Linked DNA regions of Roseivirga sp. BDSF3-8. The main gene of each other region encodes a partner of the protein of the gene in region 2 in a complex. Links are inferred from orthologs where the notes say so. Each region holds a gene or a part of one and is shown on either strand. Other genes may lie near its edges.

What was found. Proteins that work in one complex are often made in the same cells at the same time.
Region 1: rny (region 2) and pnp share a complex: the UniProt entries of both Bacillus subtilis proteins name them as parts of the possible RNA degradosome complex. The link is inferred for Roseivirga sp. BDSF3-8 from one-to-one orthologs.

The regions. Positions count from the first base shown.
Region 1 is NZ_JBGNFV010000001.1:4,457,216-4,461,781, reverse strand. What follows is about bases 1-2,945. They hold pnp (polyribonucleotide nucleotidyltransferase), read right to left. Parts: upstream 2,570-2,945; coding sequence 431-2,569; downstream 1-430. Other genes in these bases: rpsO (30S ribosomal protein S15), read right to left, coding at 2,693-2,945; AB9P05_RS18395 (RNA polymerase sigma factor RpoD/SigA), read right to left, coding at 1-276. Outside these bases: more of rpsO, read right to left, coding at 2,946-2,968; AB9P05_RS18380 (LptF/LptG family permease), read right to left, coding at 3,037-4,566. UniProt on the Bacillus subtilis protein: Involved in mRNA degradation. Catalyzes the phosphorolysis of single-stranded polyribonucleotides processively in the 3'- to 5'-direction. Necessary for competence development in Bacillus subtilis.
Region 2 is NZ_JBGNFV010000001.1:3,020,195-3,026,299, reverse strand. Bases 1,558-4,419 are described here. They hold rny (ribonuclease Y), read left to right. Parts: upstream 1,558-2,136; coding sequence 2,137-3,702; downstream 3,703-4,419. Other genes in these bases: AB9P05_RS12580 (IS110 family transposase), read left to right, coding at 3,987-4,419; AB9P05_RS12590 (cell division protein ZapA), read left to right, coding at 1,746-2,033; AB9P05_RS12595 (hypothetical protein), read left to right, coding at 1,558-1,739. Outside these bases: pheT (phenylalanine--tRNA ligase subunit beta), read left to right, coding at 1-1,433; more of AB9P05_RS12595, read left to right, coding at 1,440-1,557; more of AB9P05_RS12580, read left to right, coding at 4,420-5,042; AB9P05_RS12575 (hypothetical protein), read left to right, coding at 5,271-5,603; AB9P05_RS12570 (PLDc N-terminal domain-containing protein), read left to right, coding at 5,794-6,060; aceK (bifunctional isocitrate dehydrogenase kinase/phosphatase), read right to left, coding at 6,067-6,105. UniProt on the Bacillus subtilis protein: Endoribonuclease that initiates mRNA decay. Initiates the decay of all SAM-dependent riboswitches, such as yitJ riboswitch. Involved in processing of the gapA operon mRNA, it cleaves between cggR and gapA.

The DNA.
Region 1 (4,566 bases), 1.4 Mb from region 2 along the record:
CTGTGCAGCTTTGATCAAGCCAAGGTTACCTTCATTGATAAGGTCACCCAGAGATAGTCCCTGGTTTTGATATTGCTTCGCTACGGACACCACAAATCGCAAATTCGCTTTCGTAAGTTTTTCCAGGGCCATTTGGTCCCCTTCACGAATTCTTTTAGCAAGCGAAACCTCTTCATCAGGAGTAAGCAGGTCAACCTTGCCTATCTCCTGCAGATACTTATCGAGGGACTGGCTTTCCCTGTTAGTAATTTGCTTGCTAATCTTGAGCTGTCTCATTCAGTATGGTTTTAAATTCTTATTGTCCCGGTAAATACCCAAAAGAAACATTGAGTGATCTGCTTAAAGTTCCTCAATGTTTCCGAATCATTAAATATGAAAAACAGATTCAAGCGATGCCGGAATTATAGGGCACCGCTTAAATAGCTGATGATCAAGAGCGTGGATTACGCTCAGGACGAGGTAATAAAACTTTACGTGAAAGACGGAATTTACCGGTCTTCTTATCAATCTCAAGAAGTTTCACCTTTACTTCTTCTCCTACTTCCATTACGCCATCCATGTTCTCCAGACGCTCCCATTTTATCTCACTGATATGGAGAAGTCCTTCCTTACCAGGCATGAATTCAATAAAGGCGCCGAAAGGCATGATATTCTTCACAATACCGTCGTATACCTCCCCTACCTCAGGAAGTGCCACGATGTTTTTCACCCGTCTCACAGCATCTTCCATGTTTTCCTTATTGGTAGCAAAGATGGTAACGTATCCGGCATTATTTTTCTCTTCGATGACCACAGTAGTCTCAGTCTCCTTTTGGATTTCCTGAACGATCTTACCACCTGGCCCGATCACCGCACCGATCATATCTTTGTCGATCTTCAGAGTCTGAGATCTTGGTGCATTAGGTTTGAGGTCTTCACGAGACTCGGAAATGGTCTTACTCATTTCTCCCAGAATGTGTAGACGGCCACGCTTTGCCTGCTCGAGTGCTTCTTTCATCACATCAGGTGAAAGACCATCTACTTTAATGTCCATCTGGCAAGCTGTAAGCCCCTGCTGAGTACCGGTCACTTTAAAGTCCATATCACCGAGGTGGTCCTCATCACCCAGAATATCAGAAAGTATAGCATACTTTCCTGTTTCAGGGTCAGAGATCATACCCATAGCGATACCGGATACAGCAGCCTTGATAGGAATACCGGCATCCATAAGGGCCAGAGAACCGGCACATACAGTAGCCATGGAAGATGAACCGTTAGATTCAAGGATATCTGATACTACGCGAATAGTATATGGATTGTCCTCATCCGCAGGGATCATATTTTTCAGGGCACGAAGAGCCAGGTTACCGTGACCTACTTCACGACGGGCAGGGCCTCTGTTTGGCTTAACCTCACCTGTACTGAAAGCAGGGAAGTTATAGTGAAGAAGGAATTTATTACTTCCTGTCACCATAGCACTGTCGATCATCTGCTCATCAAGCTTGGTACCCAGTGTTACTGTGGTCAGGGATTGAGTTTCACCACGGGTAAAGACGGCAGAGCCGTGTGCTGTAGGAAGATAGTCTACCTCACTCCAGATATGGCGTACCTGATCGAGCTCACGACCGTCCAGGCGTTTACGCTCATTAAGTACGAGGTCACGGCTTGCTTTCTTCTGAATGCTATGAAAATACCTTCCAACCATATCAAGATCCAACTCATGATCTTCAGGCAGGCTTTCTATATACGACTCTTTAATTTCTTTAAAGGTCTTGCTACGCTCACTCTTGTCAGCAATCTGCTTCTGAGCGACTTCATAATAGCGATCGTAGAACTGATCAAACAACTGTTGCTTAAGCGCATCGTCGTTATTTTCATGATCGTAGGTGCGCTTCTCCGTTTTACCAACTTCCTCTACCAACTCTGTCTGTGCTTTGCACAGGTCTTTGATAGCCTCGTGTCCTACAAGAATTGCCTCAAGCATTTCTTCTTCTGACACTTCTTTCATTTCACCCTCGACCATGGTGATATTATCATAGGTAGCACCGATCATCAGATCAAGTGTGGCCTCAGTAAGCTGCTCACGGGTAGGGTTAACTACCATTTGACCATCAATTTGAGCTACACGTACCTCGGCGATCGGACCCTGGAATGGCAGGTCGGACACGGAAATAGCAGCCGAAGCCGCCAGTGCAGCGAGGGCATCAGGAAGCGCCTCGTTGTCAGCAGAAATCAGGGATATCATTACCTGAACGTCTGCATGGTAGTCATCCGGAAAAAGAGGGCGGATGGCTCTGTCAACCAGGCGGCTGACAAGAATTTCGTAATCGGATAGTCTTCCTTCACGCTTGAGGAAACCACCGGGGATTCTACCGGCAGAAGCAAACTTCTCCTGGTAGTCTACGGAAAGGGGGAGAAAATCGACACCTTCTCTAGCGTCCTGAGAGCCTACAACGGTAGCCAGAATCATCGTATCGCCCATGCGTACCACCACGGAACCGTCGGCCTGCTTTGCCAGCTTTCCGGTTTCGATACTGATCTCACGGCCATCTTTTAGTGTGATGACTTTCTTTATCTCCTTAGGTTGCATATAATTTTTTTCTGTACGTAAAATGTTAATTTGGCTGATGCTGTCGGACCAAAAAATAAAAATTGGGCTGGGGCGGGAAAGTAAAAGAGGGAACTCCTAGAGAATCCCCTCTTACTACATATGTTATTTTCTAAGATTCAGGTCGGCAAGTACTGCACGATATCTTTCGATATCCATGTCGTGCAGATAGTTTAGAAGCTTTCTTCTTTTACCTACAAGCTTCAGCAGACCAAGACGGGTAGAGTAGTCTTTTTTGTTAGACTTAAGGTGCTCGGTCAGGTGATTAATTCGATAAGTGAACAGTGCAATCTGCGACTCTGCAGACCCTGTATCACTCTTCGATTTTGACCGACCATGATTCTCAAAAAGTTCCTGTTTCTTATCTTTTGATAAATACATGACTAGCTAAATCAATTAAAATTTTTAAAACTAACTGCAAAGGTACACAGCCAGCTACAAGTTTCCAACTATGAACCGCTCATTTCCTTCTGTTTTTCTTTGAAGGTTTTTTCTCCAAGCTTCCTTCTAAACCTTTCGAAGATAACGCGGTACATATCCGAATCAAATACTCGGCTGTCGTTTCGTGCCTGTTTGAGGAAGAACAAGCCTATTGGTGCTAAAACTACATTTGCAACCCACACGGCAATGAAAGGATCCATTAGCCCTTCTTTACCCTGCTTCTCCATAGTCATGGTGAGCACATAATAAATAATGAAGAATACAATAGAGATAATAACAGGGACGCCAAGGCCACCTCTTTTGATAATGGCACCCAGAGGAGCACCAATAAGGAACATAACAAGACAGGCAAGTGCCTGAGAGAGCTTTTTATTTTTCTCTATCGTATGTTTTCTAATTTCCTTTTCGCGCGTTTCGATCTGACTCGTTTGTACGGTAATGTTATTTTTCACGAATCGCACCTGGTTCATCGCCTGCCTTACCATCCTTTTCTTAAATGAAAGCACAGAAAAACTACTGTCCACCTTATCAATAATACTGGAGTCGGGTGACTCTATAGCAGCATACCTCTCCTCGTATTTAGCCTCATTTTCTTTTCTTTTAAAGAATCGCTCCTGAACCCGTGTACGGGTCTCTAGCCGTCCGAGCTCTTCCTCATCAGATCTTTGCAAAGAGGCTACTTTCTGTTTTGCCAATTTGGCTGAATCTGTAACCGTTACACCAGATACATTACCAGTATCTTTAGGCAGCGTACCGTTGGCTAAGCTATCTTCATTACCAGCGGAGTCGGCTTCGGCTGTATTTACAGAATCAATATTTTTTCCTCCTCCATACTTTCTTTGATAGTAGTTGGGGTCAGCCATACGGTTAACTTCCTGTAAGCTATCTCTTTCTACCTGGATAAGGCTATCCGCGATACGACGCATTTCACGCCTTACTCTCACTTTCTCAAAGACCCCATCCGGAGTATCTATCTTATTTACCGTAAGATAACTAAAGAATCCTCCTGCAGAACCTATCACTTCAAACTCCGATTCAATTACATCCAGCCGCATACTATCCACATCTTCCATCAATTGAGACGTATTTTTCATATACCGGTGGGTGGCGAACAGGTTTTCATCGGTTCTGTCCAGCATAAAAGACTCGAGACTTAAAGTCATTTCGAACCTGTTAAACTCATTGCGTACCATCTGGTCGATAAGGTCTACCCTACCCGGTCGGTTTTTATCTATCTCCTGGTAAAAATTCCCATCAAATAGTTCTAGCTTCAGAAAGCGCTCGTTATTGACAGTATACATTTTTCCACTGTCGGCAATAATCACTTCTTTATTACCTGTGGATCTGGAATGATCGTAAATAATCAGGTCTTTGAGAGTCTTACCGTCGCTGAGCTTTTCGTTAACCTTTATGCTGTAGCCCGGTATTCCGTTATAAAACGCTCCTTCTTTAATATCAAGGCTGGGTTTCTTTTTGCGTATATCATGCAGCAGACTATAGGCTTTAAGGTTTGCTTTAGTAACCAGGTAATTGTTGTT
Region 2 (6,105 bases):
GACTAGGCTCCGGGATAAAAAACACTACCCGTAACATTTTCATTGAGAGCGCCTACTTCTCTCCCGACCATATTCGAAGAACGGCCATGCGCCATGGGCTTAAAACGGACGCTAGCTTCCGCTATGAAAGAGGTACAGACCCTAATATTACAGTATATGCTTTAAAAAGAGCTGCCCTACTGGTAAAGGAGGTAGCTGGAGGCACGATCTCATCTGAAATTGTGGACGTGTACCCTGATCCGATCCAGGATTTTCGCGTACCGGTAACCTACAAGAATGTACACCGGTTGATCGGGCAGCAGCTACCCAATGAAAAAATCAAGTCTATCCTTGAGTGGCTCGATATTAAGGTGGAAGAAGAAACAGAAACTGGCTTTACTGCTATCGTGCCTCCTTATCGCGTGGATGTAACCCGGGAGGCTGACATTGTCGAAGAGATTATCAGAATATACGGCTTCAATAATATTGCTCTTCCCGAAACGGTGGGAAGCAACTTCCTAAGCGATTTTGAGACTTTTCCCAGTCATAAGGTCAAACAACAGATTCGCGAGATACTATCCGGCAGCGGCCTTAATGAGATTATAAACAACTCACTGACCAAGCCAGCCTATGCGGATAATAATCCTCAGCTTAACGGCGATGAGAGTGTGGCAATGCTTAATAAGCTGAGTGAAGACCTGGGAGTATTGCGTCAGAGCATGGTGTATGGCGGGCTCGAGTCCCTGGCCCGAAATATCAATCATCGCCAGCGCAATCTTGCTATGTTTGAGTTTGGTAAGGTTTATCGTAAAACCGAAGGAAAATACAAGGAAAAGGAGCAGTTGGCTATCTGGCTTACAGGTAAGAAGGCTCCGGAAAACTGGTTGTCCGGAAATGAAGAGGTTACCTTTCATGACCTTTCCGGTATAGTTAATAAGGTACTGGGCCGGTTTGGTATTCAGCCTGCTGACAGTGAGGCATTTCACGAAGGGCAGTTCGACTATGCCCTTAAGCACTCGCTAAATGGCAAAGAAATCGTTACATTAGGTAAGCTGAACAAGAAGACGACCAAGCAGGCTGAGGTATCTCAGACTGTGTTTTACGCCGAATTTGACTGGGGCTACCTGATGAAACAGACTGGTAAGCCACTGAAGTACAAAGAGGTAGCGCGATTCCCTGAAGTAAGACGCGACCTAAGCCTGGTGATAGACAAGTCTGTAAGCTTTGACCGGATTAGAAAGATTGCCGAGCAGTATGAGCGAAAGCTGCTTAGAAAGATCAGTGTTTTCGATGTATACGAAGGAGATAAAGTGGGGGAAAATAAGAAGGCTTATGCCCTGAGCTTTATCCTGCAGGACAATGAGAAAACACTGAATGACAAGGCGATAGATAAGACCATGAGCAAGCTGATGAAGGCATTCGAGAAAGAAATCGATGCACACATCAGAAAATAACGGAGCATGAAAGAAAAGTTAAATCAGGAGATTAACCTCCTGGAAAGAAAAATGGGACTGCTTATAAGCGAAATCAATAGCCTGAGGCAGGAAAACAAGCGTCTGAATGGAGAAAACAGCGATCTAAAAGAAAATTTAAGCCAAAAGGAGAAGCAGATTGCGCATTTTAAAAATCAAATGAAAATTAGTAAAATTGTGCAGCATGCGGCAGTGACAAATGATACAGCCGGGCTTAAAGATCAGATAGACGAATATATCAGGGAAATAGATAAATGCATCGCCCATATAAGCGATGAGGGAAGGTAATATAGTATGAGTGATCTTTCCATAAAGATAAAAATCTGCGACCGGGAATATCCTATGCGCGTGAGCGCAGAGAAGGAGGAAAAGGTACGACAGGCTGGAAAGGCACTTCACGAAAAAATCAAACATTATAGAGAACGTTTCGGAATAGACGATAAACAAGACCTTTTGGCCATGGTAGCATTTGATTGCTTAGTAGAAAAGCTTGAATGTGAAAGCGGCCAGACTGGCGATGTGGATTTCTTACTCAGAAAACTTAATCAACTGAATGGGTTGGCCTCTAAGGCTTTACCATGATTTTTTAATAACCCTCCACTACATCCCCTCTCGTTCGCCCTTCTGCCAGAGCCCGGTATGGCAACACACCTGTTAGTGCCGCCCATACATAATTACCGGTAAGATGAACGATATATCAATAGTACTTATCATAAGCCTGGCCACCCTGGCCATTGGGTTTGTGATCGGGCGATACCTGTTAAAGCAGGTTTACAAAAAAGAAGAGGAAGAAATAAAGGAAAAAGCCCGCCTCATTATCCAGGAGGCCGAAATGAAAGCCGAGTCTCTGAAAAAAGAAAAGGTGATCGAGGCCAAGGAAAAGTACCTTAAGCTCAAAAGTGAATTTGAAGAGGAAGTAACCAGAAAGAAAAACCAGATATTAAGCAACGAGCAAAAGCTTAAGCAGCGCGATAGCAACCTGTCCAAACAGATGGAACAGGTAAAACGAAAAGAAGCGGAAACCGAAAGTATGAAAGAGAATCTTTCTGCGCAGATTGAAATAATTAACAAGCGTAAGGAAGATCTTGAAAAAGTAAAATCCCAGCAGGTACGAGCCCTTGAAAAAGTAGCTAACCTGACAGCAGACGAAGCACGGGATCAACTTGTAGAAACCCTTAAAGAAGAAGCCGAAACGAAAGCCTCATCCTATATTAAGGAGATCATGGAGGAGGCTAAGCTTTCGGCTACCAAAATGGCTAAAAAGGTGGTATTGGACACCATCCAGCGGACAGCCACCGAGCATGCCATCGAAAACTGCGTCTCGGTATTCAATATTGAAAGTGACGACATTAAAGGGAAAATCATCGGCCGCGAAGGGCGAAACATCCGGGCGCTGGAGGCTGCCACAGGAGTTGAGATTATTGTAGATGATACCCCTGAGGCTATCATAATCTCTGGATTTGATCCCGTACGGAGAGAAATTGCCCGCCTGTCCCTGCATCGCCTGGTTCAGGATGGCCGGATACACCCTGCCCGTATAGAGGAGATTGTGGCTAAGACCCGCAAGAATATAGAAGAGGAGATCGTGGAGATAGGAGAACGTACAGTAATCGACCTTGGAATACACGGTTTACATCCGGAATTGATCAAAATGGTAGGCCGTATGCGATTCCGTTCCAGCTACGGACAAAACCTGCTACAACACTCGCGTGAAGTAGCCAGACTCGCCTCCACCATGGCTTCTGAATTGGGTCTTAACGCCAAGCTTGCAAAACGTGCTGGTCTGCTTCATGATATTGGTAAGGTATGGCCGGAGGAGCCGGAGAAGCCACATGCCATTCTCGGTATGGAACTGGCTAAAAAATACAAGGAACACCCTGAAGTATGTAATGCCATTGGTGCCCACCACGATGAGATAGAAATGACAACGCTTATTTCTCCCATCATACAGGCGTGCGATGCTGTCAGCGGATCACGCCCAGGGGCGCGCAGAGAAGTAATGGAAAGCTATATCAAGCGCCTTAAGGATCTGGAAGAGCTGGCTTTGGGCTTTGACGGGGTTAATAAATGTTATGCGATTCAGGCAGGCCGGGAGCTCCGCGTAATGGTGGATGCAGAATCGGTTTCAGACAACCGTGCAGGTCAACTTAGTTTCGATATCTCTAAAAAGATAGAGAATGACATGCAATATCCCGGGCAGATCAAGATTACAGTAATACGCGAAATGCGAGCTGTGAACTACGCCAGATAGGTTTAAAAATTTAAGATAGAAAAGGACTTCCGAAAGGCAGTCCTTTTATTTTAGGTGCTGTATTGAATAAGGGTTTGTATTTTGTGTTAAACATGAAGTATTGACCTGGTGTACGAGGCGTAAGGCAGCTAGATAAGCTATATGCTATATCGTAAAAAAGGACCGGCCCGTACACATTGTTTCTTTAGAGTCTGAACAGTACTTAATGCCGTGAAAAACGAGCAAGGATAAGACTAAAAGGATAGACGAAGAAGAATTAGTCAATACGATTAACCTCTTTTTCTATGACTATCATCAAACAATGTGTCGGTATCGACATCTCCCAGACAACCTTTGCAGTATGCATCTGCTTTTTAGAAGATACTCATGATCATCACTTCAGTGAGACAAGGCATTTCAAGAATGACAAAAGTGGCTTTAATCAACTGCTCCGCTGGGTGCGGAAGCAATGCAAAAGCTCAGTAGAAACAGTGTATTTGATGGAGGCTACAGGGGTTTATTACGAAAACCTTGCCTATCATTTGCATAAGCTAAAGCAGACAGTGCATGTAGTGCTTCCTAATACCTCTAAGCATTACTTTTCAAGCCTCAACATAAAGACTAAAACCGATGCTTTGGATGCAAAGATTCTTAGCCGTTTTGGTGTGGAAAGGAAACATAAGATCTGGGCTCCGCCTTCACCAGTATTGCTGGAACTAAGGAACCTGACTCGTTATTATGTACAGCTCCAGGAAACAAAGACAGCACTCAACAATATCAAACACAGTAAGGAGGCCGCTTATGAGGTACAGTCTATCATATTAAAGAGCAACCGTAGCCTGATCAAGACTATAGATAAGCAAATACAGGTGTGTAAAACGAGTATTGAAAAACTTATCGCCAATGAGCCTCAGCTTAACGAAAAAGTTAGAAAGGTTTTGACTATCAAAGGGGTAGGCCTCATCACAGTTGCAACCATTATTACCGAAACCCTGGGTTTTGAGCATTTTAAAAGCATCAGGCAAGTGGTAAGCTATGCAGGGTATGATGTGGTAGAAAGGCAGTCAGGGAGCTCTATCAAGGGTAAGACTAGAATATCTAAAAAGGGCAACCGCTATATCAGAAATGCGCTCTACTTCCCTGCTATGGTTAGCTGTAGATTCAACCCAAGCCTAAAATCTACTTACCTGAGAATCATTCAGAAAAAACCATCCAAAATGATTGGCCAGGTAGCCATACAAAGAAAGCTCTTGGCTTTGATCTACACACTTTGGAAGAATGACTCTGAATACATTGAAGGGTACAAAAAAGAAGTAGCTTCAGCCATAAAGACCGAAGCTACACTGGATAGTTCTAACTAGAGAACTTCCTTCAGACTTAAAAATACTTTTTTCCAATTAAACTTGGAATCTATAACAGTACCTTTTTTTATGTTCAGTGACACCCCGTATCGATAGTCAATTTCCACTTTATAAGCCCGAAACTTTCAGCTCTACCTGAAATAAGGTATATTATATAAGAACTAAACCTCAACCACCTATGAAAAAAACTTCAATTTTTGCCTCTCTAACATTGCTCTTTTCGCCGGATTGTTATTTCCCGGAGAAGAGGCCGTGGCCAACCGAAATAATACCTTACTTATCTCCGCCACATACAATGAGGCAGACGGAGACCCTGAATGTGCTGCTTCAGTAACTTTTTGTGCTGCAGCGCTTGCCAATCTGACTAGTTTCTACTGGCGTGTATCCGGCTCCGGATATATCAATGGTCAATCCAATATTAATTGTGTGAGTGTCACGTCTCAGCGTAGTTATTACTCAAGTTCATCCTATACGGTTAGCGTTACTGCGTACGATGGTCAGGGCCAGGCCTGGTACGGTAGCCGTAGCTGGGATGTTCAGGCAGAATATCTTTGTGATTAATCAGTTAACGAAAGGCAGTGTCGGCAAACACTGCCTTCTTTTTTTACCAATAAGGGAACATTTGAGAGAAAAAAAGTTATAGCATTATTCAGGTACAATTTTTTTATACCTGTCTTTTTATTAGGCTGTCCGCATTAAAGGCTATCAACCAGGGCAGGCGAAATAAAAAAAACAACCTAACCTTTAAGAAATGAACGCTTTCTTTAATTCAGAGTCTGTAGTCTTTCTGCAGGCTGTAATGCCGAACTATGAATACCTGATGTTCGGAATTATATACATACTTATTCCCCTGGTCGCGGTCATAGACATTTTTAAAAGCAGGTTCAAATGGGTATTGCAGAAGCCCGTTTGGCTCTTTGTAGTGATCACCATGCCTGTAGTGGGTGTAGTACTTTATGCAATGGCCGGGCGTAACTCCCGCAGTCTTCATACCAGCAGGACTGCTGCTGTAGGATAGAGTAGGTCAACCTTTTCGTTTTTCGTACGGACAAATATCTATATA